DNA from 3 places in the Pseudomonas sp. GW821-FHT10C09 genome. Region 1 is predicted to be linked to each of the others. Evidence: predicted binding sites of a transcription regulator. Region 1 holds the regulator's gene; each other region holds the start of a gene.
The links. Region 1 encodes sigma-54, which starts transcription at its own class of promoters, with help from an activator protein. Its sites were predicted from a motif close to ANTGGCATNNANNTTGCTNT; they were not measured.
Positions count from the first base shown of each region.

Region 2: a site for sigma-54 is predicted at 4,437-4,456, ahead of AC07N8_RS03580 (CmpA/NrtA family ABC transporter substrate-binding protein). Genes of this name have one in related genera too.
Region 3: a site for sigma-54 is predicted at 6,020-6,039, ahead of AC07N8_RS03290 (circularly permuted type 2 ATP-grasp protein). Genes of this name have one in related genera too.

Region 1 covers NZ_JBWKNG010000010.1:56,066-65,713, forward strand. Annotated here, with positions in the region: gene lptC (LPS export ABC transporter periplasmic protein LptC) at 1-306, shown strand, start outside; gene lptA (lipopolysaccharide transport periplasmic protein LptA) at 293-841, shown strand; gene lptB (LPS export ABC transporter ATP-binding protein) at 841-1,566, shown strand; gene AC07N8_RS12170 (RNA polymerase factor sigma-54) at 1,750-3,243, shown strand; gene hpf (ribosome hibernation-promoting factor, HPF/YfiA family) at 3,318-3,626, shown strand; gene ptsN (PTS IIA-like nitrogen regulatory protein PtsN) at 3,639-4,103, shown strand; gene rapZ (RNase adapter RapZ) at 4,106-4,963, shown strand; gene AC07N8_RS12190 (HPr family phosphocarrier protein) at 4,979-5,254, shown strand; gene AC07N8_RS12195 (ZIP family metal transporter) at 5,263-6,156, opposite strand; gene AC07N8_RS12200 (superoxide dismutase) at 6,187-6,798, opposite strand; gene AC07N8_RS12205 (DUF2753 family protein) at 6,800-7,228, opposite strand; gene pmbA (metalloprotease PmbA) at 7,523-8,869, opposite strand; gene yjgA (ribosome biogenesis factor YjgA) at 8,977-9,501, shown strand; gene tldD (metalloprotease TldD) at 9,552-9,648, opposite strand, start outside.
Region 2 covers NZ_JBWKNG010000003.1:118,868-128,515, forward strand. Annotated here, with positions in the region: gene AC07N8_RS03565 (bifunctional protein-serine/threonine kinase/phosphatase) at 1-966, opposite strand, end outside; gene AC07N8_RS03570 (nitrate/nitrite transporter) at 974-2,185, opposite strand; gene AC07N8_RS03575 (ANTAR domain-containing response regulator) at 2,515-3,090, opposite strand; gene AC07N8_RS03580 (CmpA/NrtA family ABC transporter substrate-binding protein) at 3,106-4,317, opposite strand; gene AC07N8_RS03585 (quinone-dependent dihydroorotate dehydrogenase) at 4,547-5,566, shown strand; gene rmf (ribosome modulation factor) at 5,784-5,999, opposite strand; gene rlmKL (bifunctional 23S rRNA (guanine(2069)-N(7))-methyltransferase RlmK/23S rRNA (guanine(2445)-N(2))-methyltransferase RlmL) at 6,531-8,801, shown strand; gene AC07N8_RS03600 (sensor domain-containing diguanylate cyclase) at 8,944-9,648, shown strand, end outside.
Region 3 covers NZ_JBWKNG010000003.1:52,684-62,331, reverse strand. Annotated here, with positions in the region: gene AC07N8_RS03310 (acetyl-CoA C-acetyltransferase) at 3-1,208, opposite strand; gene AC07N8_RS03305 (c-type cytochrome) at 1,803-2,630, shown strand; gene AC07N8_RS03300 (transglutaminase family protein) at 2,810-3,619, opposite strand; gene AC07N8_RS03295 (alpha-E domain-containing protein) at 3,616-4,566, opposite strand; gene AC07N8_RS03290 (circularly permuted type 2 ATP-grasp protein) at 4,579-5,988, opposite strand; gene AC07N8_RS03285 (ribonuclease E inhibitor RraB) at 6,384-6,725, opposite strand; gene AC07N8_RS03280 (hypothetical protein) at 6,940-7,173, opposite strand; gene speE (polyamine aminopropyltransferase) at 7,330-8,205, opposite strand; gene AC07N8_RS03270 (PLDc N-terminal domain-containing protein) at 8,474-8,665, opposite strand; gene AC07N8_RS03265 (hypothetical protein) at 8,730-9,260, opposite strand; gene AC07N8_RS03260 (ankyrin repeat domain-containing protein) at 9,402-9,648, opposite strand, start outside.

The sequences.
Region 1 (9,648 bases):
ATGTTTCGCGGCACCCAGTTTCCCTGGCACGTCCAGAGCGAACACGGGGAAGTCAATCCGGACGGTACTCAGGTCGAGCTGATCGATTCGGTACGTATCACCCGTTTCGACGAAAAAAACCGCAAGACCCTGATTACCACCACCCGTATGACTGTGTTCCCGCAGCAGCAATATGCGCAGACCGACCAACCCGTTAGAATCGACGGCGCTGGCGGTGTATCGACAGGCAACGGAATGAAAGCGTACTTGAAAGAAAGCAGGATACACCTGCTATCTAACGTAAGAGGACAGTATGAGGCTCGTTAAAACCCTCCCTATTTTGCTCAGTCTGGGCGCAGCACTGGGAAGCGTGAGCGCCTGGGCTCTGCCGAACGATCAAGAGCAGCCAATCCGCATTCAGGCCGACGATGCCCAACTGGACGACAAGAATGGCGTTGCCACCTACAAAGGTGACGTGATCATTACCCAGGGTTCGATGATCGTTAAGGGCAACACCGTGACCATCACGCGTACGCCGGCAGGCGACATCGACGTGGTGACTTCGGTGGGCAACCTCGCCTACTTCGAGCAACTGCAGACCGCTGGCGACACCAAGCCTGTGCAGGGCTGGGGCGTGACCATCCAGTACCACGCCGCGCAAAACCGCGTCGTGCTGATCGACAAGGCAAAAGTTGTCGACAAGGATAACAACACCACCCAGGGCGAGAAAATCGTCTACGACACGGTCAAGAAGCTTGCGAGCGCTGGCCGTGCGACAGGTAACAAGGTCACCGAGGCGCGTCCACGCATCGACATGGTGATCCAGCCGAAGAAGAAAACCGACGAGCAGAAGGCCCAGTAATGGCAACTCTGAAAGCTCAGCATCTGGCCAAGAGCTACAAGAGCCGCCAGGTCGTGCGTGACGTCAGCCTGTCGATCGACAGCGGTCAAATCGTCGGCCTGCTGGGTCCCAACGGCGCCGGCAAGACCACCTGCTTCTACATGATCGTCGGCCTGGTGCAGGCTGATCAGGGCCGCGTACTGATCGACGATCTGGACGTCAGCCACCAGCCCATGCACGGTCGTGCAAAGGCTGGTATCGGCTATCTGCCGCAAGAAGCATCGATCTTCCGCAAACTCTCGGTGGCCGACAACATCATGGCGATCCTCGAGACCCGCAAGGAACTCGACAAGGCCGGGCGTCGCAAAGAGCTGGAAAGCCTGCTGCAGGAATTCCACATCAGCCACATCCGCGACAACCTCGGCATGAGCCTGTCCGGTGGCGAACGCCGCCGCGTGGAGATCGCTCGTGCACTGGCCACCAATCCGAAATTCATCCTGCTCGACGAACCTTTCGCCGGCGTGGACCCGATCTCGGTTGGCGACATCAAGCAGATCATCTACCACCTCAAGGCCAAGGGCATTGGCGTGCTGATCACTGACCACAACGTCCGAGAAACCCTGGATATCTGCGAAACCGCCTACATCGTCAACGATGGCCAGCTGATCGCCGAAGGCGACTCCGCCACTATCCTGGCCAACGACCTGGTTAAAGAAGTTTATCTGGGCCATGAGTTCCGCCTGTAAGCGTTGAGGTGTCTGGCTAGTCGACTGAGCGCTTACGGCGATAAAAATCAACAGGTTTTTATTGTTACAGCGCTCTAGGCAAACACTTCAGTTTCAGGCATATAATTTGCTTATGTTTGGCGCTCCGGCGCCCTGTAGTGGATGGCGCATGTGCGCCGGCGAATAAGGTGTTAAGCCCCTGCCATGAAACCATCGCTAGTCTTGAGAATGGGCCAGCAGCTGACGATGACACCGCAGCTGCAACAGGCCATCCGCCTGCTCCAATTGTCGACCCTGGACCTGCAACAGGAAATCCAGGAGGCCCTGGAGTCCAATCCGATGCTCGAACGCCAGGAAGAAGGCGACGACTTCGACAACGCCGACCCCTTGGCCGACAAAGCCGAACAGCAACCCAATGCCGATGTTTCGGAACCCTCCTACCAGGAAACCGCCCCGACGGTGGACAACCTCGAGGAAGGTGACTGGAACGAGCGCATTCCTAACGAACTGCCCGTCGACACAGCCTGGGAAGACGTCTACCAGACCAGCGCCAGCAGCCTGCCGAGCAACGATGACGACGAATGGGACTTCACCACTCGCACATCGGCCGGCGAGAGCCTGCAAAGCCACCTGCTCTGGCAACTGAACCTGGCACCGATGTCCGACACCGATCGCCTGATCGCCGTGACCCTGATCGACTGCATCAACAATCAGGGCTACCTGGATGAAACCCTCGAGGAGATCCTCGAAGCGTTCGATCCGGAACTGGACATCGAACTGGACGAAATCGAAGCCGTCCTGCACCGCATCCAGCAATTCGAACCGGCCGGCATCGGCGCGCGTAACCTGGGCGAATGCCTGCTGCTGCAATTGCGCCAATTGCCCGTCAAGACACCTTGGCTGACCGAAGCCAAGCGCCTGGTCAGCGACTACATCGATTTGCTCGGCAGTCGTGACTACAGCCAGTTGATGCGCCGCATGAAGCTCAAGGAAGATGAACTGCGCCAGGTTATCGAACTGGTCCAGAGCCTCAACCCGCGCCCCGGCTCGCAGATCGAATCCAGCGAAGCCGAGTATGTCGTCCCCGACGTAATCGTGCGCAAGGATAACGAACGCTGGCTGGTGGAACTGAACCAGGAATCGGTGCCAAGGCTGCGGGTCAACGCCCAATACGCCGGGTTTGTTCGTCGCGCCGACACCAGCGCTGATAACACCTTCATGCGCAATCAGTTGCAAGAGGCCCGCTGGTTCATCAAGAGCCTGCAAAGTCGCAATGAAACCCTGATGAAAGTTGCCACCCAGATCGTCGAGCATCAGCGCGGCTTCCTGGAATACGGCGACGAAGCCATGAAGCCGTTGGTCCTGCATGACATCGCCGAAGCGGTAGGCATGCACGAATCGACGATTTCACGGGTGACCACGCAAAAATTCATGCATACCCCTCGAGGTATTTATGAGCTGAAGTACTTTTTCTCCAGTCACGTCAGCACCTCCGAAGGCGGCGAATGCTCGTCCACGGCGATCCGCGCGATCATCAAAAAACTGGTTGCCGCGGAAAATCAGAAAAAGCCGTTGAGTGACAGCAAGATCGCTGGTTTACTGGAGGCACAAGGCATTCAGGTGGCTCGCCGCACCGTCGCCAAGTACCGCGAATCCTTGGGGATCGCGCCTTCGAGCGAACGCAAGCGGTTGATGTAGAGCCACGCCACAGCGTTCCAGTGGTAGATCATCTGATCTACCGCTTTATGCACTGGCAACGAAGGAGAAGCTGTATGCAAGTCAACATCAGTGGACACCAACTGGAAGTGACCGAACCCCTGCGCACCTACATCGGCGAAAAACTCGAACGATTAGAGCGGCATTTCGACAAGATCACCAACGTGCAGGTCACGATGACGGTCGAGAAGCTGAAGCAGAAAATCGAAGCCACCCTGCATATTCCCGGCAATGAAGTGGTCGCCAACGCGGAACATACCGATATGTACGCGGCGATCGACGCACTGACCGACAAGCTGGATAAACAACTCAAAAAGCATAAGGAAAAGACCCAGAGCCTCCTCCAGGGTGCAACCGGTCGTTAACACTCCCAACCCATGATCCGACTTGAAAACATCCTGACCCCCGGCCGTTCCCTCGTGAACGTGCCGGGCGGCAGTAAAAAGAAAGCCCTCGAACAAATTGCCAACCTGATCGCCCGGGAAGTGCCGGATCTGGAGATGCAAGATGTCTTCGAGGCTTTGATTGCCCGTGAAAAACTCGGCTCGACCGGTTTTGGCAACGGCATCGCCATCCCCCACTGCCGCCTGAAGGGTTGCGAGTCGCCCATCAGCGCCTTGATGCACCTCGACGCCCCTATCGATTTCGACGCCATCGACGGCGCTCCGGTTGACCTGCTGTTCGTATTGCTGGTCCCGCAAGCCGCTACCGATGTGCACCTTGAACTGCTCCGCCAGATCGCCAGCATGCTCGATCGCAAAGAAGTCCGTGATCGTCTGCGCAGCGCCCCGAGCAACGAAGCCTTGTATCAGGTTGTCCTGGACGAGCAAAACGGTCCGTAACCATGCGCTTGATCATCGTCAGTGGCCGTTCCGGCTCAGGTAAAAGTACCGTACTCGATGTTCTCGAGGACAACGGCTACTACTGCATCGACAACCTGCCCGCCGGCTTGCTGCCGGAACTGGCCGAACGCGCACTGATTCATACCGAACTGGCACAGCCGCTGGTCGCCGTGTCCATCGATGCGCGCAACCTGCCGAGCCACCTGTCACGCTTTCCCGAACTGCTCGAAGAAGTCCGTAGCCGGCATATCAAGTGCGATGTGCTGTACCTGGACGCCGACGAAGAAACCCTGCTCAAGCGCTTTTCCGAAACCCGTCGACGTCACCCGCTGAGCACTGCCAACCGTTCATTGGCCGAAGCTATCGAGGACGAAAGCAATCTGCTGGGTCCGATCGTCGATCTGGCCGACCTCAAGATCAATACCACGAACCTGAACCTGTACCAGCTGCGCGACACCATCAAGCTGCGCCTGCTGAACCAGCCGGAAGCCGGTACTGCATTTCTGGTCGAGTCGTTCGGATTCAAGCGTGGCATGCCCGTGGACGCGGACCTGGTGTTCGACGTGCGCTGCCTGCCCAACCCTTACTGGAAGCCGGAGCTGCGTGCGCAGTCCGGGCTCGATCAGCCGGTGGCCGAGTACCTCGCCGCTCAACCGGACGTCGAAGAAATGTTCCAGGACATATCGTCGTATCTGCTCAAGTGGCTGCCGCGCTTTGCCGCCAGCAACCGCGCTTATGTCACCATTGCCATTGGCTGCACCGGCGGGCATCACCGCTCCGTCTACCTGACCGAACGTCTGGGCCAGGTTCTGCAACAATCCCTGAAGAATGTCCAGGTCCGCCACCGCGACCTCAGCTAAAGGATTCACACCGCGATGCCTGCTCTGGAAATCGAAATCATCAACAAGCTGGGCCTGCATGCCCGTGCTTCTGCAAAATTTGTCGGCGTCGCCGGTGAATTCAAGAATTGCACGATCAGAGTAGGACGCACGCCGGAATCCACGGTCGATGGCAAAAGCATCATGGCCATGATGATGCTCGCTGCGGGCAAGGGCACCAAAATCCACCTGAGCACTGAAGGTGAACAGGCTGACGAAGCGATGCAGGCATTGGTGGACTTGATCAACAGATATTTCGACGAAGGTGAATAAACGCTCGCCTAGGCGAGCGCCGTATCCATCACCATCATCAAACAAAACCCGATCAGCAAACCAAGACTCGCCAGTTTGTCGTGACCGTTACGTCGCGACTCGGGGATGACTTCATGGGTGACCACCAGCAACATCGCCCCCGCCGCCAGTGCCAATCCCAAAGGTAACAACAGCTCCGCAAGACTCACCAACCACGCACACAACAGCGCAAATACCGGCTCGACCAAACCTGACGCCGCACCGATCAGGAACGCCTTGACCCGCGACATCCCCGCCCCGGCCAACACCAACGCAATCACCAGCCCTTCCGGGACATCCTGCAACGCGATGCCCATGGCCAGACTGTCCGCTTCCGGCATTCCACCGCCCGCCGAAACACCGACCGCCATGCCTTCAGGAATGTTGTGGGCGATGATGGCAAAGACAAACAACCAGATCCGCGGTGGAATCACTGGCCGCTCCAGCGTCCCGACCAGCATTTCCGGCGATGCGCCAGACACCTTGCGATCCACCAGAAACAATCCGAATGCCCCCAGCATGATGCCGAAGCTGATCAGGCCGCTGGAAGCCCAAGGCGTCAGCCCCAGGCCTTCAGCGGCGGAAATACCCGGGACAATCAACGAAAACGCCGTTGCAGCGAGCATCACCCCGGCTCCAAAACCGAGCAACGTATCGCTGACCACCTGAGGCATCCGACGTATCACCAACACGGGTACCGCACCCAACGCGGTGCCCAAGGCACAAATCGCCCCGCCTTGCAGTGCACGCGACAGTCTTGGTTCGAGGTCCAGCCACGCCAGCCCATGGCTGACCAGCAATGTCATGCCCGCCAGCAGTAACAGCGATCCGAATGCATAACGAAACATCCGTCCACTTCCGATCGCCAGTGTTTCAGTGCCCATAGTCAGCCTTGGAATGTTTTTATAGAGGACTTAAACCAGCGCAGCCTGATAGCGCGCGGCGACTTCAGGCCAATTGATCACGTTGTAGAACGCGTTGATGTATTCAGGACGGCGGTTCTGGTAACGCAGGTAATAGGCGTGTTCCCACACATCCAGACCCAGAATCGGCGTGTTGCCGCTCATCAACGGGCTGTCCTGATTGCCGCTGCTTTCAACGACCAGGGTCTTTTGCGGCGTCACACTCAGCCACGCCCAACCGCTGCCAAAACGGGTCAGCGCAGCTTTGGTGAAGGCTTCCTTGAAACTGGCCAGGCCACCCAGTTGCCAATCAATCGCGTCGGCCAGCGCACCGTCAGGGTTGCCGCCGCCATTGGGCGCCATCACTTCCCAGAACAGCGAATGGTTGGCATGCCCGCCGCCCTGATTGATCACCGCTGCACGAAGGTTTTCCGGCAGTTGCTGAACGGCGGACACCAGTTTCTCCACTGGCCAATCGGCAAATTCAGTGCCTTCGACCGCCGCGTTGAGGTTGTTGATATAGGTCTGGTGATGCTTGGTGTAATGGATTTCCATGGTTTGCGCATCAATGTGCGGTTCCAGGGCATCGTAGGCGTAAGGCAAGGCAGGCAAGGTAAAAGCCATTTCAATGAACTCCATGATGTTGAGGCGCAGGCGAGGCTGCATCGATGTGCAGCAGCCGATGGGTGCGCGGGTATTCACCGTGCTCGCTGATGAAATTCAACAGCTCGACATAGGTCTTGCTGCTTTGGCGTAGCGCAGCATCGCGCAGGGCCGGTGCCAGACGCGGGTTTTGCAGGGTCTGCAACAGCCGTTGATGGATCGCGCACAAATATTCGGCGCTCTCCTCCGGCTGGTTCAGACGCAAATGCAGGTCCGCCAGGTTGTGGTGGGAAATCACGCAGGCCGCCACCGCTTCGTCGGCATCCGCCCAGCGCTCGAACAACACCTGGGCCAGAGCCAGTGCCTGTAAGTAAGCTTCGCGGGCATCGACGTATTCGCCCAGCATGAAACAGCGATTTGCCCGTTCGATCGTGCGTTTCCAATGTTCCATGGTGAGCCTCCAAAGCGGATGCGGTGATTAGATGGACCAGAGAGACGCTGCCCGGCCCGCTCGCTAATGCGATTGATTATTAGATGATAATGAGAACCAAAACAACCCCGGCGACATGCAACGGAATTATTGTGGGAGCGAGCCTGCTCGCGAAATGCGGAGTGCCAGTTGACATGGTGGGTGGATGTTTCACTGCTATCGCGAGCAAGCTCACGCCTACAGGGGCCGGTGCAAGACGCATAAAAAAGGCGCGCCATCCGATGGGATGGCGCGCCTTTTTTGAAGCGGTGAGGTTTAGCTACCCGCCACCGTCATCCGCTCGATCAGCACCGAGCCGGTGCGAATGTTGCTGCGCAGTTCCAGGTCATTACCGACCGCAACAATCTGCTTGAACATGTCGCGCATGTTGCCGGCGATGGTCACTTCCTGCACGGCGAACTGGATTTCGCCATTCTCGACCCAGTAACCCGCCGCCCCACGGGAGTAATCGCCGGTGACCATATTCAGGCCCTGGCCCATCAACTCCGTGACCAGCAGGCCACGGCCCATGCGCCGCAGCAACGCCGCCTGGTCTTCATCACCATGGGTGACGAACAGGTTGTGCACGCCGCCAGCGTTGGCCGTGCTTGGCATACCGAGTTTGCGCCCGGAGTAGGTGCCGAGAATGTAGGAGACCAACTCGCCCTTTTCGACGAACGGTTTGGCGTAGGTCGCCAGGCCATCACCATCGAACGCCGAACTGCCCATGGCGCGCATCAGGTGCGGACGCTCGTCGATGGTCAACCATTCCGGGAACAGCTTCTGACCCAGCGTGCCTTCGAGGAACGACGATTTGCGGTACAGACTGCCGCCGGAAATCGCCGACAGGAAGCTGCCGAACAAACCACCCGCCAACTCGGCGGAAAACAGCACCGGCACCTCGCAGGTCGGCACCGGTCGCGCGCCCAAACGGCTCGCCGCCCGTTGCGCGGCACGCTGGCCGATGCTCTCCGCAGAGGCCAGCAAATTGCCCTGACGGTTCACGTCGTACCAGTAATCACGCTGCATCTGGCCATCGGCCTCGGCGATCATCACGCAGCTCAGGCTGTGGCGGGTCGACGCATAGCCACCGATAAACCCGTGGCTGTTGCCGTACACCCGGCAGCCCTGATGGGTGCTGAGGGTAGTGCCATCAGCATTCTTGATCCGGCTGTCCGTGGCAAACGCCGCGGCTTCGCAGGCCAGCGCTTGTTCGATGGCTTGCTCCGGGGTGATGTCCCATTGGTGGAACAGGTCAAAGTCCTGCAGATCGCGAGCCATCAGCGCGGCATCAGCCAGGCCCGAGGCTTCGTCTTCGGAGGTGTGCTTGGCGATGGCCAGCGCCGCCGCGACGGTTTCGCGAATGGCCTCAGGGCCGCTCGCCGAAGTACTGGCCGAGCCTTTGCGCTGGCCGACGTACAAGGTGATGCCAAAGCCCTGATCGCGGTTGAATTCGACGGTTTCGACCTCACGCTGACGCACCGACGTGGACAGGCCCTGCTCCAGGGACACGGCGACTTCGCAGGCGCTGGCGCCCTGACGCTTGGCTTCAGCGATGATCTGCTCGACTTGTTCTTGCAGTGCCGGCAACGCTTGTGGGCCGACGCTTTCAACTGCACTCATGCTGTTCTCCACTCAAATTCTGCTTTCGGTAAGGCCTTCGAGCGACCGGGCCGGACAAGCGGCCCCCGACTGGTTATCATGGCGGCGTTTCTTTGCGGACGGCCACCATGGTTGATTCTTACGACGACTCCCTCGATACGGGAGAAAAAAGCAAATCCCAGGTTAAACGCGAGCTTCATGCTCTGGTTGACCTTGGCGAGCGCCTTACAACACTCAAGCCTGACTTGCTGGCAAAACTGCCGTTGACCGACGCTATGCGCCGGGCCCTGGCCGATGCGCCGAAGCACACCGCGAATATCGCGCGTAAACGGCACCTTATGTTCATCGGCAAACTGATGCGCGATCAGGACACTGACGCCATTCTGACCTTGCTCGATCAACTCGATGCCTCCACCCGGCAGTACAACGAACGTTTCCATGGCCTGGAACGCTGGCGCGATCGCTTGATCGCGGGCGACGATGCAGTCCTGGAGAAGTTCGTGATCGACTACCCGGAGGCTGATCGTCAGCAATTGCGCTCCCTGATCCGTCAGGCCCAGCACGAACTGGCGACCAACAAGCCACCGGCATCGAGCCGTAAAATCTTCAAGTACATCCGTGAGCTGGACGAGACTCAACGCGGTCTGCGTTAAGTCCCTTCTCGGGTGAGCCGCACGCGGCTCACCCGAAGCTCCATCCCTGCTTACGATCCTGTGCCACCCACAGTGATCGCATCGATTTTCAGCGTTGGCTGGCCGACACCCACCGGCACCGACTGCCCATCCTTGCCACACGTCCCC
Region 2 (9,648 bases), on a different contig from region 1:
TTCAGGGAAATGCCGTCCGGCCACGCGCTTGAGAAACCATTCCTCCGACAGCAATGCTTGCCCGGCCAAGTGATCGTCGTGCAGCGCAGCGGGCAAGGTTTTCAACAGCCAGGGTTGCTGTTGCCCGTCGCGAACCCGATAGAGCAGCGATTGCTGGCTCTGGCCGAGTATCCCTTCAACGTGCCAGCCTTCGAAGGATTGACCGGGTTTCAACGCCGGTGGCAATGGCCATTGCTGTAAATGAATCAGCGCATCGCCGATGCTCGTTTCACCCAAGGCATCGACCCGCACCAGCAGGGCGCTGGCATTGTCCTGGCTGCCGGCCAGATGGGCGGCCTGCACCAGAGTGTTTGCCGCACTGTCCAGATCGGGCTGATCCCGCAGAATCGCGGCAATCGCAGTGTCACCGAGCACGGCCCAGATGCCGTCGCTGAGCAGCACGAAACTCTCGTTCAGGCGCAATTCGCCATCGAGAAAATCCAGCACCAGATGCTGATCCAGTCCCAGTGCCCGTTTCAGCACATGCTGCATGCCCGGCTGGTCCCAGACATGATCCTCGCTGACGCGCTGCAACTGATCCGCATGCCAGCGATACACCCGGCAGTCGCCGACATGGGCCAGGGTAAAACGCCTGCCGCGCATGACCAATGCACTGACCGTGGTCAGCAGCGGTTGCCCGCCACCATTGGCCTGCAACCAGCGATTTTGCGCCAGCAGCAGGCGGTCCAATGCTTGCGCGACGCCCCAGGTTTCCGGGGTGGCGTAATAGTCCAGCGCCAGCGCCTGCAAGGTCGAACGGGCGGCGAGACCGCCGTCGGCGCATTGGCTGACGCCGTCGGCAATGGCGAACAAGTAGCCTTTGCTGGCCGCCAGCGCCGGGGCGGGCGTCACGAGGCGCAGGGCGTCCTGGTTTTCCTCCCGCGGGCCAATGGCGCTGGCTTCGGCAAAGCTCAGTTGCAGGCTCATTGAGGCCTCAGACCCGCGCCGCCGTCACAGCGGCCGAACCCCAGGTGGTTCTCCAGCGACGTTTGACCCCGTGCAGACCGAACCACGCGAGGACGCCGAGGCTGGCGAACAACCACAGGGCCAGTTGATAGCTGCCGGTGCTCTGCTTGATCGCGCCCATGCCGGCCGCCAGTGCAAAACCACCGATACCGCCGGCCATGCCGATCAAACCAGTCATCACGCCGATCTCGCGACGAAACCGCTGCGGCACCAACTGGAACACCGCGCCGTTGCCTGCGCCCAAACCGAGCATGGTGCAGACGAAAAGCGCCAGCGCCGCGTAGGAACTCGGCAGATTGAAACCCACCGCCGCAATGCAGATCGCCGCGACTGTGTACATCGCCAGCAACGTGCGTATCCCGCCGAAACGGTCTGCCAGCGCACCGCCCAATGGGCGCATCAGGCTGCCACCGAACACACAGGCCGCCGTGTAGTAACCGGCCGTCACCGGACTCAGTCCGTACTGGTCGTTGAAGTAGCCGGGCAGGGCGCTGGCCAGGCCGATGAAACCGCCGAAGGTCACGCTGTAGAAAAACATGAACCACCAGCTGTCACGATCACCGAGGGCCTTGAAGTAGTCGGCCATCGACTTGGCTTTTGGCCGCTCCGGCGCATTTTTCGCCAGCCAGGCGAAAACGATAATTGTCAGGATCAGCGGAATGAGGGCGAAGCCGAACACGTTGCTCCAGCCGAACGCGGCGGCCAATACTGGAGCAATCAGTGCGGCAAGCACGGTGCCCGAGTTACCGGCACCGGCAATGCCCATGGCTTTGCCTTGATGCTGTGGCGGATACCACTGCGAGGCCAGCGGCAGGGCGACGGCGAAGGACGCACCGGCCATGCCGAGGAAGAGGCCCAGCACCAGCGCTTGCTCGTAGCTGTGAATCCCCAGTTTCCAGGCGCCGAACAGCGCGCAGATGACGATCACCTGGCCGATCAGCCCGGCGGTTTTTGGCGACAGACGATCCGCCAGCATGCCCATGATAAAGCGCAGCACGGCCCCGGCCAGGATCGGCGTGGCCACCACCAGCCCGCGTTGTTGGGTGGTCAGGTGCAGGTCGGCGGCGATCTGCACGGCCAACGGCCCGAGCAGGTACCAGACCATGAAACTCAGGTCGAAATAGAGGAAGGCCGCAAACAGTGTTGGCGTATGGCCGGATTTCCAGAAGCTTGAATTCATCGCGCACCTCAGCTGTGAAGAGTCTCGAGAAGGAGTCATGAGCTAGCAGGTGGGGCGCCTGTGGGCCGCACCACCGGCCCCGGGCTGTGGGGCCAAAACGAAAAAACGCCGCTACCGGATTCGCCAAGGGCAAATGAGGTGAGCGACGTCTTTGTCGTAGGTGGGGCAACCGCCGTTGGTTACCTGTGGTGATTACTTAGCCAGATTTGTGCCAACAGTTCGGGACCGAGTCGCGGCCCTTCGCGAGCAGGCTCGCTCCCACAGTGGATCGCGGTCTAATGTGGGAGCGAGCCTGCTCGCGAAGGAGCCTTCAAAGGCACCACAAAACCTCAGCCAAGCAACTCACTCATGGCAATGATCTGCTCGGCCACCTGGATCAATTTCTGCTGCCGGCTCATGGCCTGCCGGCGCATCAGGGTGTAGGCCTCTTCCTCGTTGCAACTTTTCATCTTCATCAACAGCCCCTTGGCCAGCTCGATGCGCTTGCGCTCGGCCAGTTGCTGGTCGCGGGCATGCAGCTGGGCGCGCAGGGCCTGGTCACTTTCAAACCGCGCCATGGCCACGTCGAGAATCGGCTGCAGGCGCTGTGCGTGAATGCCTTCGACGATATAGGCACTGACCCCGGACTTGATCGCCTGACGCATCACGCCGGGGTCGTGTTCATCGGTAAACATCACGATGGGGCGAGGCTGGTCGCGGGTCACCAGCACCACTTGCTCCAGCACATCGCGGCTCGGTGACTCGGTATCGATCAGGATCACGTCCGGGCGCACCGTTTCGACGCGTTCGGGCAGGTCGATGGTCAGGCCCGATTCGTCGATCACCTCGAACCCGGCTTCGGTCAGGGCGGCTTTCAGTCGACCGACTTTCTTCGCGGTGTCGTTGATCAGCAGGATACGCAACATGTTCGCAATCTCCTGTCAGCGCTGGGCGAATCGGTGAGAGCTGTCGCTCAGGGCGTGCAACTTGAAGCTGCGGGCATAGCCGGACGGGTCGGAACCGTTCCAGATTTTGCCGTCGATCAACTGGCTGCTACGCATGTCCTGCCCCCGGATATCGACACCGACGACACTGGCGGCCTCGCGGTACAGATCCAGTTGCTGGACCTGACGGGCCACGCCGAGGTAATCCGGATCGTCGCGCAACAAACCCCAGCGCCGGAACTGGGTCATGAACCACATGCCGTCGGACAGGTACGGCACGTTGACCTCACCACCCGCATGGAAACGCAACGCATGCGGGTCCTGCCAGCGATGTCCCAAACCGTCGGCGTAATCGCCCAGCAGGCGCGGTTCGATGCAGTCGAGGGGGGCGTCGAGGTAGTCGGGCGCGCTCAACAGTTGTGCGGTGCTGCGGCGGTTTTCCGTGCTTTGCTCGATAAACCGGCTGGCTTCCAGGATCGCCATTACCAAGGCCCGCGCGGTGTTGGGGTACCGCTCGACAAACGCACGGGTGCAGCCGAGGACTTTTTCCGGGTGATCGGGCCAGATGGTCTGGGTCGTCGCCAGGGTAAAGCCGAGATTCTGTTGCACTGCGCTGGCGGACCACGGCTCACCCACGCAAAAGCCATCGATACGCCCGGCTTGCAGGTGCGCGACCATTTGCGGGGGCGGTACCACGACGCTGTCAACATCCTGCAACGGATGAATGCCCTGGCTCGCCAGCCAGTAATACAGCCACATGGCGTGGGTGCCGGTGGGAAAGGTCTGGGCGAAGGTGAGTTTCGGGCGAGTTTGGTGCACGTGGCGGTCGAGTGCTTCAGGACTGGTCACGCCGAGCGCCTGCAAACCGTGGGAGAGATTGATGCTCTGGCCATTCTGGTTCAGGCCCATCAGCACGGCCATGTCGGTAGAAGCCACGCCGCCGATGCCCAGATGGACGGCATAAATCAGGCCGTACAGGCTGTGGGCGGCGTCGAGTTCGCCGCTGACCAGTTTGTCCCGCAGGTTGGCCCAGGACGACTGGCGCTTGAGGTTCAGGGTCAAGCCATAGGGCTGGGCGAACCCCTGTGTGGCGGCGACCACCACCGAGGCGCAATCGCTCAGGGCCATGAAGCCGAGGTTGATGTCGGTCTTTTCCGGGGCATCGCTGCCATTGATCCACGCCAGAGGGTTCGCTGGAACTTCAATCATCGTTAAGCACCTTGCATAAAAAAACGCCGTACCGGGCGCCTTGCCAGGGCAAGGGCCAGTGACGACGCCGTTGTCTTTCGACCCATTCCGCCGTTGGCATGAGTGCTGATACCGGTGGTGGTGCAAGGCATATGCCATCGCTCGCTGATTTTGTCGCGCGCCTCGCCTGCGGCGCCGATGCGCGGCTATAATTGCCGCCACTTTTCGTAGCCCAGAGTCAAACCCGCCCATGTACACCCTGGCCCGTCAGCTGTTGTTCAAACTTTCCCCGGAAACCTCCCACGATCTGTCCCTGGACCTGATTGGCGCGGGCGGACGTTTGGGCCTCAACGGCTTGCTGTGCAAGGCCCCGGCGAAAATGCCGGTGTCGGTCATGGGCCTGGACTTCCCGAACCCGGTGGGTCTGGCGGCCGGTCTGGACAAGAACGGCGCGGCCATCGACGGTTTTGCCCAGTTGGGTTTTGGTTTTGTCGAAATCGGCACCATTACCCCGCGTCCGCAACCGGGTAACCCGAAACCACGGATTTTCCGCCTGCCGGAAGCCGAGGCGATCATCAACCGCATGGGGTTCAACAACCTTGGCGTCGATCACCTGCTGGCTCGTGTAGCCGCCGCCAAGTACAAGGGCGTGCTGGGCATCAACATCGGCAAGAACTTCGACACCCCGGTCGAGCGTGCGGTCGACGATTACCTGATCTGCCTGGACAAGGTCTACGCCCACGCCAGCTACGTGACGGTCAACGTCAGCTCGCCGAACACCCCGGGCCTGCGCAGCCTGCAGTTCGGCGATTCGCTCAAGCAGTTGCTCGCTGACCTGGCCACGCGCCGCGCCGAGTTGGCGTTGCGTCACGGTAAACACGTCCCGCTGGCGATCAAGATCGCGCCGGACATGACCGACGAAGAAACCGCGCAGGTCGCCCAAGCGCTGATCGAAACCGGGATGGACGCGGTGATCGCCACCAACACCACCCTGAGCCGCGTCGGCGTCGAAGGCATGGAACACGGTGACGAGGCGGGCGGTCTGTCCGGCGCACCGGTTCGTGACAAGAGCACCAACACCGTGAAGGTGCTGGCCTCGGAGTTGGCCGGTCGCTTGCCAATCATCGCCGTGGGCGGAATCACCGAAGGCAAACACGCCGCGGAGAAAATCGCTGCGGGTGCGAGCCTGGTGCAGATCTACTCCGGCTTTATCTACAAAGGCCCGGCGCTGATTCGTGAGTCCGTCGACGCCATCGCCGCATTACGCTAAACCCCTGTAGGAGCCCGGCTTGCCGGCGATGGCGTCCTTGAGATCGCTATCGCCGGCAAGCCGGGCTCCTACAAGGGATTGGGTTTCGGCGAAGGGCAGGCATAAAAAAGGGCTCCTCGAAGGAGCCCCTGGGCCGGAGCCCGCCGTCCGGATGGGACGTGCGTGGTTAATTCATTCAGTCATCAGATTGTCGTGTCGGAGTGTTAGGCCCTGTAAATTAGCCGACGGCGTGAAGTTCGTTGAGTCTGTGGATTCCCGCAGTGCCGGTCATACCGTCCCAGTTGTCGCCGCGTCCCTCGCGCCAGCCGTTAATCCAGGCTTGGCGTACTGACGGTAGAGTAAATGGGCAAAGCTCACGGGATTTGCCACCAACGCCATATTGATATCCGCGCAAAAATGCTCTTTCCAACGGATCACGCTTAAGTCTTCTCATAGGGTGTTGCCCTCACTTGTTGACTGTATTTATCGCGTAGACCTCAATCGAGGTCTGGCAGAAAAAAACTTCTGCCGTTGGGGCCCGCTGCCGGCGTCGCGAGCCAAGGTGTTGACGTCGTTGCGGCGTCAACCTGTGTTGAGTTCTAACCAATGCGTCACATCGAGGGAATGATCGTTTTGTCATAAGGACGTAACCATAAAGATGCTATGGCCATAAGTAACACGATGTTTGCCCGTGTTTATTGGCCAAAGCCCTGTATGATCAGCCCCCCGCAGGATGACGGGGTTAATCCTTTAGTGAGAATGACTTCTGTTGCGCAGAAGCATTATTCGACGAAGGGTCGACTTATGACATTTTGTTGCATCAACTTTTTTATCTGCCTGTGCATCTAAGCTCTTCTAACCTGAGCAGCACAGGTGGGACGGCACACCTTCGTGCCACGCGGGCGCTCTTTTAGAAAAGCGCCTGATTGAAAACCGGACCGGCAATGCGTTGCCGGTTCACTTAGCTAAAGGCTTTGAAACTCCAATGTCCGATCAATTCGAAATCTTCCTCACTTGCCCCAAAGGCCTTGAAGGCCTGCTGATCGAGGAAGCCGTCGGGCTTGGCCTTGAAGAAGCACGTGAGCACACCTCTGCCGTGCGCGGCATGGCCACCATGGAAACCGCTTATCGCCTGTGCCTGTGGTCGCGTCTGGCGAACCGGGTGTTGCTGGTGCTCAAGCGTTTCCCGATGAAGGACGCCGAAGACCTGTACCACGGCGTGCTCGACATCGAGTGGCAAGACCACATGCTCAACGACGGCACCCTGGCCGTGGAGTTCAGCGGTCATGGCTCGGGTATCGATAACACCCACTTTGGCGCCTTGAAAGTCAAAGACGCCATCGTCGACAAACTGCGCACCCCGCAAGGCGACCGTCCGTCGATCGACAAGCTCAACCCGGACCTGCGCATTCACCTGCGCCTGGACCGTGGCGAAGCGATTCTTTCCCTCGACCTGTCCGGCCACAGCCTGCACCAGCGCGGTTATCGCTTGCAGCAAGGCGCGGCGCCGCTGAAGGAAAACCTCGCGGCCGCGATCCTGATCCGTTCCGGCTGGCCTCGCATTGCGGCCGAAGGCGGCGCGCTGGCTGACCCGATGTGCGGTGTGGGTACGTTCCTCGTCGAAGCAGCGATGATCGCCGCCGACATGGCGCCGAACCTGCGTCGCGAGCAGTGGGGCTTCACCGCCTGGCTCGGTCACGTCCCGGCGCTGTGGAAAAAACTTCACGAAGAAGCCACCGAGCGCTGTGCGGCCGGCCTGGCCAAGCCACCGTTGTGGATTCGCGGTTACGAAGCCGACCCGCGCCTGATTCAACCGGGCCGCAACAACGTCGAACGTGCCGGCCTGAGCGAGTGGATCAAGATCTACCAAGGCGAAGTCGGTACGTTCGAGCCGCGTCCGGACCAGAACCAGAAAGGCCTGGTGATCTGCAACCCGCCGTACGGCGAGCGTCTGGGCGACGAGGCGAGCTTGCTCTACCTCTATCAGAACCTCGGCGAGCGCCTGCGTCAGGCTTGCTTGAACTGGGAAGCCGCGGTGTTCACCGGCGCCCCGGACCTCGGCAAGCGCATGGGCATTCGCAGCCACAAACAGTATTCGTTCTGGAACGGCGCGCTGCCGTGCAAGCTGCTGCTGATCAAGGTCACGCCCGACCAGTTCGTCACCGGCGAGCGTCGCACCCCGGAACAGCGTCAGGTCGAGCGCGAGCAGGCGGCCTATGATCAGGCGCCGAGCGAGCCGGAAGAACGCAAGTACAACAAAAACGGCAACCCGATCAAACCGACCCCGGCACCCGCACCGGTGATCGAGCAACCGCGCTTGAGCGAAGGCGGGCAGATGTTTGCCAACCGTCTGCAGAAAAACCTCAAGGCGCTGGGCAAGTGGGTCAAGCGTGAAGGCATCGACTGCTATCGCGTGTATGACGCCGACATGCCGGAATATTCCATGGCCATCGACCTCTATCAGGATTGGGTCCACGTCCAGGAATACGCTGCGCCGAAATCCATCGATCCGGAAAAAGCTTCTGCCCGCATGTTCGATGCCCTGGCCGCGATTCCGCAGGCCTTGAACATCGACAAGAGCCGCGTGGTGGTCAAGCGTCGCGAACGTCAGAGCGGCACCAAGCAGTACGAGCGTCAGGCCGCGCAGGGCAAGTTCGTCGAGGTCAACGAAGGTGGCGTGCAGTTGCTGGTCAACCTCACCGACTACCTCGACACCGGGCTGTTCCTCGACCACCGCCCGATGCGCATGCGCATTCAGAAAGAGGCGGCCGGCAAGCGCTTCCTCAACCTGTATTGCTACACCGCAACGGCCAGTGTTCACGCGGCCAAGGGCGGCGCACGCACCACCACCAGCGTCGACTTGTCGAAAACCTACCTCGACTGGGCGCGTCGTAACCTGTCGCTGAACGGTTTCTCTGACAAAAACCGTCTGGAGCAGGGCGACGTGATGGCCTGGCTCGAGGCTAGCCGTGACGAATACGACCTGATCTTCATCGACCCGCCGACGTTCTCCAACTCCAAGCGCATGGAAGGGATCTTCGACGTCCAGCGCGACCAGGTGCAGTTGATCGACCTGGCCATGGCGCGTCTGGCACCCGGTGGCGTGTTGTACTTCTCCAACAACTTCCGCAAGTTCACCCTTGAGGAAAACCTCACTGAGCGTTACGCCGTTGAAGAAATCACCGCCCAGACCATCGATCCGGATTTCGCCCGTAATGGCAAGATCCACCGTGCCTGGAAAATCACTGCGCGTTGACACTTGAGCTGATTGGATCCACAGAGCCTTGATTTTTAAAGGCTCTTGGACCATTTCAGTGCTGGCCAAATTAGTGGCTAATGGCTATAACTCACTCATGGCCAATGGGCTTTTCCGGCACCTGGCATTTTGAGTTGCCTTTATGTCGTTTCAGGCCGTCCGCCCCAAGATCCTGGGTTTTATCAGCGAAGATGTGTCGGCCTGGCTGGTCGCGCTGCTGGTATTGCTCATGGGCGGCGTGCTCACCGGGTTACTGGCCTGGTCGACCGTCAATGTGTTTCACCATCAACTCAAGCAACGCTTCCAACTGCTGGCCAGTGAGCGTTACAGCCGCATTGAAGAACGTTTCGAGGACCAGGAGCAGCGCCTCGACGGTCTGCGCCGGTTCTTCGCCAATTCCGATTCGGTCTCCCGCGAGGAGTTCGACGGTTACACCAAACCCCTGTTGCACCGAACCCAGGCCTATTCCTTCGCGGCCCGAGTGACCCGTGCCGAGCGTGCGGCATTCGAGCAAAAGGTGCGGGACGAGGGCTTCAGCAATTTCACCCTTCGTGAACTCGACGGCAACGGTCAGCTGCACTTGGCCGCCGAGCGTGATGAATACGTGGCGGTGCTGTACAGCCAGACGCAAAGTCGACTGGGCTCGCCGCTGGGTTACGACTTGCTGGCCCAGCCGATGCGCCGCGCTACCCTCGCGCGGGCGGACAAACTGGGCACCATGGCGGTGTCACAGCCGATGCATCTGGTCAGCATCGAACCGGCCTATGCGCGTGGCGTACTGTTGGTGGCCCCGGTGATGTCGCGTAACCCACCCAGCGCTGCGCAGGTAAAACCCTTCGGTTATGTC
Region 3 (9,648 bases), on a different contig from region 1:
GCTCAGAGGCGTTCGATGATGGTGGCAATGCCCATGCCGCCACCGACACACAATGTCGCGAGGCCATAGCGCAGGCGCCGAGTTTCCAGCTCATCGAGCAGCGTGCCGAGAATCGCGCAGCCCGTGGCGCCCAGCGGATGGCCCATGGCGATGGAGCCGCCGTTGACGTTGACCTTGTCCGGATCGATGGCCATGTCCTTGATGAATTTGAGCACCACCGAGGCGAACGCTTCGTTGACTTCGAACAGGTCGATGTCTTCCACCCGCAGCCCGGCCTTTGCCAGCGCTTTACGGGTGGCCGGCGCCGGACCGGTGAGCATGATGGTCGGATCGGTGCTGGTGACCGCCGTGGCGACGATCCGCGCCCGAGGCTGCAAGCCCAGCGCCCGGCCCTTGGCTTCGGAACCGATCAACATCAGCGCCGCACCATCGACGATCCCGGAGCTGTTGCCCGGCGTGTGCACGTGATTGATCCGCTCGACATGGCTGTAGACACGCAACGCCGTGGCGTCGAAGCCCATTTGCCCCATCATCTCGAAACTCGGCTTGAGCTTGCCCAGGCCTTCCAGGGTGGAGTCGGCGCGAATGAACTCATCATGATCGAGCAGGATGATGCCGTTCTGATCCTGCACCGGCACCAGCGACTTGTTGAACGAACCGTTCGCCCGTGCCCGCGCCGCTTTCTGTTGCGAGTGCAGCGCGTAGGCATCGACGTCCTGGCGACTGAACCCTTCGAGGGTGGCAATCAGGTCGGCGCCCACGCCTTGCGGCGTGAAATGGCTGTGCAGATTGGTTTCCGGGTCCAGCGCCCAAGCCCCGCCGTCGCTGCCCATCGGCACGCGGGACATCGACTCGACCCCGCCGACCACCACCAGGTCTTCGAAACCGGAACGCACCTTCATCGCGCCGAAGTTCACCGCCTCAAGGCCCGACGCGCAGAAGCGGTTGATCTGCACGCCCGAGACGCTGACGTCCCAATCCGCCACCTGAGTTGCGGTTTTGGCGATATCGGAGCCTTGATCACCAATCGGCGTCACGCAGCCGAGTACCACGTCATCGACCTGGCTGGTATCGAGCGACGTGCGCTGTTGCAGCGCCGTGAGCAAGCCGGCCACCAGATTGACCGGTTTGACGCTGTGCAAGGCGCCATCGGCCTTGCCTTTGCCACGGGGCGTGCGTAACGCGTCGAAAATCAAAGCTTGGGTCATGACGTCCTCGAACCTGGGCGGTGAGTAAATACTGAGTGCTCACTCTTATGCCGGGCCGCCGCGGATTCAATGACCGCAGTGCTCACTGACATTGACGGACACGCTCAGACGGACGGTAGTGAGCTACCGGATTAACCGTTTCAGGAGCCGGAAGTGTCTAGCAATAGGGCGCCCAAGAAGCTGGCAATAGGCCTCATGCCGTTTTAATAGTTTTTTTAGGTAGTTCCATACGAAATGGATCTAAACCGGGAGTGACGCGGGCTCTAAGGTGAAGTGTACGAAGTTGTCGTCGGGTTTTGCCGAGGCGCTCGTCCTACAGGAAGTGCAACGCTCTGCCGTCATGGAGATATGCAGGCAGGCATCAGGAAATAACAAAAAAGGCGGTCAAGCCATGTTCAAACATTCGAAAGTACGTCAAGCCGGGCTCATTCTTTTCGCCACCACGCTGTTGTTGATTTTGCCGAATCTGACCAAGGTGATTGGCTAGTCGGCAGAAAATACGGCGTCAGGTATTTATATCGTCATTCCAAAAATGTGACTGGCCCGCTACCCGGGCCAGCGAGGGTGTGCCAACCTTTACGGCACTTCCACGACATGGACGGCGATCTATTGAAAACGCTCATTCTGTTCGGGGCCTTGCTGCTCAGCACGCCTCTGTTTGCCGCACAGCTGAACCTCGAGCTAGGCGCGACCACTCGCACCTGGCAGACCGAAGAACTGCTCAAGCACCCGCAAGTCCAGACCCTTCATGTTGCCGACGACGTTTCCTACAAACAGGACATGAGCTATCAAGCGGTGCCGCTGGCGGCGCTGTTGACCGGTATCAAGCCCGACGACCATTTGCAAGCCGTGGCGCTGGACGGATTTGCCGCCGAGTTGGCCGCGGCTCCGTTGCTCAACACCCAAGGTGCGCGGGCGTGGCTGGCGATTGAGGACCCGGCGAAACCGTGGCCGGCGTTGTCGGAAGGCAAGCCGAGTGCCGGGCCGTTTTATCTGGTCTGGACGGATCCGCAAGCTGGCAATATCAGCCCGGAGCAGTGGCCGTTTCAGGTGTCCAGCATCAAGCGCCTGGCACCGGTGGCAGCGCGCTTCCCTGCCCTGCTGCCTGATCCGGCGTTGAAGGCGAACGATCCGGTGAATCAGGGATTTGCGTTGTTCCAGAAGAACTGCCTGGCGTGCCATCGATTGAATGGTGCCGGGGACGCGCAGTTCGGGCCGGATTTGAATATTCCGTATAGCCCGACCGAGTATTTCGGGGCGGAGTTCTTGAAGCGCTATATCCGTGATCCGCAGAGTTTGAGGCAGTGGCCGCAGGCGAAGATGCCGGGGTTTACGGCGCAGGTGTTGCCGGATGGTGATCTGGAAATGCTGATGGGGTATTTGAAGCACATGGCCGGACGCAAACTGTCTCCAGCCAAGTAAGCGCACACCTGTGGCGAGGGAGCTTGCTCCCGCTGGGCTGCGCAGCAGCCCTAAAACCCGGAAACTCGATCAGATTGGCATACCGCGCTGCCTTGGTTGAGGGCCGCTACGCGCCCCAGCGGGAGCAAGCTCCCTCGCCACAAAAGCGTGCTTCCACAGGGGATTTGTGAAATCCCGGATTACTGTTGTTGAACGGAGATAACCGGCATCGGTGTCGGTGACACAAACACCTTCGCATGCATCTGCTCACACCCGCCGCCCCGGCGCATTCCGCGTACCGGGCAGGCATCCAGGTAATCCAGGCCCACCGCCAGTTTCAAATGCCGTTCCGGTCGGGCCAATTCGTTGGTCACGTCAAAGCTGTACCACGCATCATCCAGCCACGCTTCCGCCCAGGCGTGACTGGCCAGGTGTTCGCTGTTCTCGCTGTACAGATAACCGGACACATACCGCGACGGAATGCCCAGGCTTCGCGCGCAGGCGAGAAACGCATGGGTGTGGTCCTGACAGACGCCGGAACGTCCGGCAAAGGCCTGGGCCGCGCTGGTGTCGACTTCGGTCGAACCCGGCGTGTAGGTCATGTGCTGGTTCAGGCCATGCATCAAGTCGATCAGCGCGGTGCGATCCCGACGGGTCTTGCATTCCTTTTGCGCGAACGCTCGCAAGGCTTCGTCGGCTTCGGTCAGCCGGGTGAAACGCAGGAACGGCAGCGCCGACTGGCTCTCATGCTCGGCTTCGCGCAGTTCATCGATATCCACCTGACCACGGGCGCCGATGATGATCGCCTCGTGCGGCTCGTCCATGGTCAGCACGTGCAGGATGTTGCCGAACGGGTCGAGTTGCGCGCGCACCGGGCGCGGCAGGTCGAGTTGCCAGCTGAGCACGTGCTGACGCTCGCTGTCATGGGGTGTCAGTCGCAGGTACTGGATGCTCGCCCGCACCTGATCTTCATAGTGATAGGTGGTTTCGTGGCTTATGGAAAGTCTCATGCAGCCTCCAGGTATGAACTGTGAATGGCGTTGCCCAACTGGCGCACCAGCGGGATGAATTCGGTCAGCCAGGCGTGCAGGCCTTCGTCGAGAATTTCGTTGATGCCGGTGTAGCGCAGGCGTGCGTCGATCTCGGCGGCCAGGCGTTGCGCGGGACGGCCGTTTGCTCCCGGCAGGCTGGCGAGGATCTGGTCGATTTCTTCGGTGCAGGCACGCAGCGAACGCGGTACATCGGCCCGCAGCAACAGCAACTCCGCCACATGCCGGGCACCGGGTGCGTCGCGATAGATCTCGGTGTACGCCTCGAACGACGACAGCGCTCGCAGCAAGGCGCTCCACTGGTAATAGGCGTGCGCCGTGCCGTCACTGACCGCTTCGGCTTGATCACCGGCCATTTCGTAGCGCGCATCGAGCAGGCGCAGCGTGTTGTCCGCCCTTTCGATAAACGTCCCCAGACGAATGAAGCGGAACGCATCGTTTCGCATGATGGTGCCGTAGGACGCGCCCCGGAACAGGTGGGAACGTTCCTTGATCCACTCACAAAAACGGCTCATGCCGTAGCGACTCAAGCCCTGTTCGGCGATCCCGCGAATTTCCAGCCAGGTGGCGTTGATGTTTTCCCACATGTCGGCGGTGATTCGCCCACGCACCGCATGGGCACTGGCTCGCGCCGAACCGAGGCAGCTGTAGATGCTCGCCGGGTTGGCCGCATCGAGGGCGAAGAAATGCAGCAGCCGTTCGGCATGCAACTCGCCGTGGCGCTCCAGGTAATCGTCCAGGGTGCCGGTGATCAGCAGCGGCATGGCGAGTTCGTGCAGCCCGTCGCCGCGACCATCCTGCGGCATCAGCGACAGCGAATAACTGATGTCGAGCATCCGTGCGAGGTTTTCCGCCCGCTCCAGGTAACGCGACATCCAATACAAATCCGAGGCAGTTCTACTTAACATGGCAGGCTTCCTTCAATCCTCGACCACCCAGGTGTCCTTGGTTCCGCCACCCTGGGAGGAATTCACCACCAGAGAGCCTTCACGCAGGGCGACACGGGTCAAACCGCCGGGCACAACCCGGGTTTCGCGACCAGACAATACAAACGGACGCAGGTCGATGTGGCGTGGCGCAATGCCGTTTTCGACAAAGGTCGGACAGGTCGACAGGGACAACGTCGGTTGCGCGATATACGCGTGCGGCTTGGCTTTGATCCGTGCACGGAACGACTCGATTTCCGCCGCCGTCGCCGCCGGCCCCACCAGCATTCCGTAACCGCCGGAGCCCTGGGTTTCCTTGACCACCAGATCCGGAAGATTGGCCAATACGTGGGACAGTTCGGAGGGATTGCGGCACTGGAACGTCGGCACGTTCTTCAGGATCGGTTCTTCGTCGAGGTAGAAACGGATCATGTCGGTGACAAACGGGTACACCGACTTGTCGTCCGCCACACCGGTGCCGATGGCATTCGCCAACACGACGTTGCCGGAACGGTACGACGACAACAGCCCCGGAACGCCCAGCATCGAGTCCGGATTGAATGCCAGAGGATCGAGGAACGCGTCGTCCAGGCGACGGTAGATCACGTCGACGGCTTTCGGCCCGTCCGTGGTGCGCATGAACACCTTGTCATCGCGCACGAACAGATCCGCCCCCTCCACCAGTTCAACGCCCATCTCCCGAGCCAGAAAGGCATGCTCGAAAAACGCGCTGTTGAAACGACCCGGCGTCAGCACCACCACGCTCGGGTTATCGATCGGGCTGGAGCTTTTCAGGGTATCCAGAAGCAGATTCGGATAGTGATCGATTGGCGCAATGCGTTGCGCCGCGAACAGTTCGGGGAACAGGCGCATCATCATCTTGCGGTCTTCGAGCATGTAGCTCACACCGCTCGGTGTACGCAGGTTGTCTTCGAGCACGTAGTACGTGCCGTCACCGTCGCGCACCAGATCGACGCCAGAGATGTGCGAATAGATGTCCCGGTGCAGATCCAGCCCTTGCATCGCCAACTGGTATTGCTCGTTGGCCAGCACTTGCTCGGCCGGGATGATGCCGGCCTTGATGATGCGCTGCTCGTGATAGAGGTCGGCAAGGAACATGTTCAGTGCCTTGACCCGCTGAATGCAGCCGCGCTCGACGACCCGCCATTCGCTGGCAGGAATACTTCGCGGAATGGTGTCGAAGGGAATCAGGCGCTCTGTCCCCTGCTCGTCCCCGTAGAGCGTGAAGGTTATCCCGGCGCGATGAAATAACAGATCGGCCTCGCGTCGCCGTTGTGCCAAAAGCTCGTCAGGCGTTTCGGCCAGCCAACGGGCAAACTCCCGATAATGCGGACGGACCTGGCCGCCGGCATCGTACATTTCATCAAAATAGGTGCGGATCATGCCGTACTCCTTGTCACCCGGACACCTAGGCTTCGCAAGGCCCGTGCCAGCGGCAGAAACGCTTTGATATCAATCGGTTGGATAATCGCTCCGTTTACATCGCACCATTCCTGTGCAGCAAACGCCCCAACCTGACAGCCCCCGCTTCATTGCAAGGCGACGTTGTCGCCTATCACCAGCATAGTCAGAGTTGATTTCACTGCCCGGCCGCCGGTGCGGATAATCCGCGCATTCGCTGGAAAAACAGCCCGAACTTCCCTTTAGCCGCCTGCTCAGGCGGTTTTTTTTGCCCCGGATTCTTGTTTCAGGGTTTTGCCGGACGTGTTTTACGTCCCCCGCAAACTAAAACGGCCAACCCGAAGGCCAGCCGTTAGTGCGTGTCACTGTTCATAGGATTATGCGAGTAGCCCTCGTACCTCCTGCTTGACGCCCCATCCTTCGATGATGCCGCCCAGAGGCTCGACCACCGCCTCGAAGCCTTGCTCGAAATCGCCGATGTCATCGTAGGTGGCGTACATGACTTTGCTCAGTTCGAGCGCCCATGCACCGTCGTCGCGCACACTGATTTGCGCATTCAGGGATTCACCACGGTAATGACCTGCTGCTCTGCGGGCCCGCTCCTCGTCGGGAAAAATGGCGTAGAACTCGATGGGGTGGAATCTTGAAAAGTCGAAACCGCCTTCTTTCATGCGGCGCAGCACCGAGCTGCTGATGTCTTCTTGATAGGCTGTGCTCATGAAACGTCCCCCTCATAGTGATGGATAGACTTTCCGTATTCCCGGGCACACGCAGCCGAGTGGTGCGCGCGATGCGGCAACCTCGTTGCCGGTGGGAAGCAAGCATGTAGCTGACAAGACCAGACCTTAGCGATCCATTCGCTGATCTCGATTGCAGAGTAGCCTCAAGAGAGAGCCGCTGCCAAGGCCTGGATGAGAATCAGACAGGAGAGGTTCAGATTGGCGTGATGCCGAGGATTTGTATGCTGTTCTGCGTCTTGAGACTTTTGACGCTCGCATCGGGGGTTCGCCCTTCCAGATCGTTCAGATCCAGTTCGGCGGCGACAGGCAGGAGTCGGGCCTTGATGAGTTTGGCGGCGTGCTCGTTGTCCGGGCACTCGTCGCACTCAAAGACTTCATCGATTGTTTCACCGTGATCATCCACGAAAGTGATTTTCCACTTTTGCATCAGTGCCTCCTCGATAAAGCCCATGGATGGGCTTACATGCATCTGGACTTTTGCGCTGACTGATCGTTCAAACGAATAACGCGTACTGACAGGAAAAACATGACCCCATGTGGGAGCGGGCTTGCTCGCTCCCACATGGGGGTATGGGTACATCCTTTAGTCGTTGCTTGGCTTGTTCACCGCTTGCAGCACGTATTGCGGCAAGGCGAAGGCGCCGATGTGAATTTCTGGATTGTAGTAGCGGGTGATGATGCCGCTGCCGGCGAAACGCTGTTGCAGGGTTTCACGGGACAATTTGCGATAAGCGGTATTGGTCGCGCCCCAGGCAAACGTCATCGAGCCGCCGATGTAGGTCGGCACGGCCGCCTGATAGAAGTGCCAGTCCGGGAACAGGCTGCGCAGACGCCCGGCGGTGGTTTTGACTTCTTCGATCTGCATGAACGGGGTGCCGTTCTGCGTTACCAGGATGCCGCCTTCGTTCAGGCAGCGACGGCAGGCCTGGTAGAAGTTTTCCGAGAACAGCACTTCGCCCGGACCGATCGGGTCGGTGGAGTCGGAAATGATCACGTCGAACTTTTCAGTGGTGGTGGCGACGAAACGCATGCCGTCGTCGATCACCAGGTTCAGGCGAGGGTCCTCGAATGCACCTTTGGAGTGGTTCGGCAGGAACTCCTTGCACATGTCGACCACGGTGCCGTCGATCTCGACCATGGTGATGTGTTCGATGCTGCGGTGCTTGGCCACTTCACGCAGCATGCCGCCGTCGCCGCCACCGATGATCAGCACGCGCTTGGCGCTGCCGTGCGCCAGGATCGGCACGTGGGTGAGCATTTCGTGGTAGATGAATTCGTCGGCTTCGGTGGTCTGGATCACGCCGTCCAGCGCCATCACCCGGCCCATGCGCGGGTTTTCGAAAATCACCAGGTGCTGGTGTTCGGTGCGCACTTCGTGCAGCAGTTTTTCCATGCGAAAACGCTGGCCGTAACCTTCGTAGAGGGTTTCCAGGTATTCGCTGGTAGGGGTATTGCTCATGGGAAGTGCTCCGATGAATGCGGGTGGCAACGGACGGTTACCCGCCCATGATGGCCAATCGAGCAGCTCGATTAACCAGGAAAGGCGCGCATTCTACGTCGCGGAAGATGACAGGTCGAACCTCACTTGATGAGTCGACACATTCACCTGTGGGAGCGAGCCTGCTCGCGAAAGCGGAACTACATCCAACATCCATGCGACAGGCAAACCGCTTTCGCGAGCAGGCTCGCTCCCACAGGCGGAAATGGGGTCGGCTTTGAGAGTGTGCTCAGGCCCGGACGTTGCCCCGTGGCCCGGCGATGGCCCAGATGATCAGGCCCAACACCGGCAGGAACGCGATCAACAGCACCCAGAGGATTTTCATCCCGGTGGTGGCGCCACTTTTAAACACGTTGATGATGGCCCAGATATCCAGCACGAAAATGATCAAGGCGACCAGGCTGTTGAACGTAGAACCCATGGTGACGCTCCCTAAGAGTGATATGCACCCTTAGGATAGCCGGGCCTCGCGAGGGTTCCGCTTTTTAAACGTGAATCGCAACCTTCAGCGCTTCCAGCGACGGCGCAGCAGTGATGCCGACTTCGGCGCACAGCTCCAGCACGCGCGGCACATCGTTGCCGTAGACCAGCACCACTTGCAGCTCGTCATCGAGCAACTGGCTGAAGTTCATCAACGTGTAACCACCGTTTTCCTTGTTCATGCTGCCCATTTGCACCTGAATGCGGTTAAGTGCTGTCAGGGCTTCGGTCTTGGCCAGTTGCTTGGGTTTGATGTTGAAATCAACGCCAGGGCCGAACGAGGCGACGATCTGGGCGAACAGGTCCATGTAGGTGTCGGCCTGGAACAGCACCGTCTCCGGCAAACTGCCAACCACCACCCATTCACCCAACGGGATCGGGAACGTGTCGTCGTAGTTGATATCCGGGTTGGCCGCCAGGAAAGCCTGAGGATCGGCGTAAGCCTGAGCTGCTTCGTCAGCAACCTTGAGGATTTCGTCATCGCTCATGCACCCGGAGCTGATTTTGCTGATGAGTTCGACGAGTGCGGCTTTCATGAGGTGGATCCTGTAGCGAATGAATTTTGAGGGCGCGAAGGATAGCGCATTGATTGCGTTTGGCCCATTCGCGAGCAGGCTCGCTCCCACTTTGGGAATGCATCCTCCTGTGGGAGCGAGCCTGCTCGCGAAGACATACTGTCAGCCAATCAGTTTCTCAAGCTGGGCGATGGTGTCGGTGGCGCCGAGGGTTTTCGCGGCATCGAGGGCCGACACGCCGTTGGCGTCCTTGGCTTTCGGATCGGCACCTTTGCTGATCAGGTAGTCGACGATTTCGACGCGGTTGAACATCGCCGCCATCATCAGCGCGGTACGGCCATCAAACGACGAGCCCTCCACTTGCGCCCCGCCCTCGACCAAGGCCTTGACCACCGCCAGGTCGCCCTTG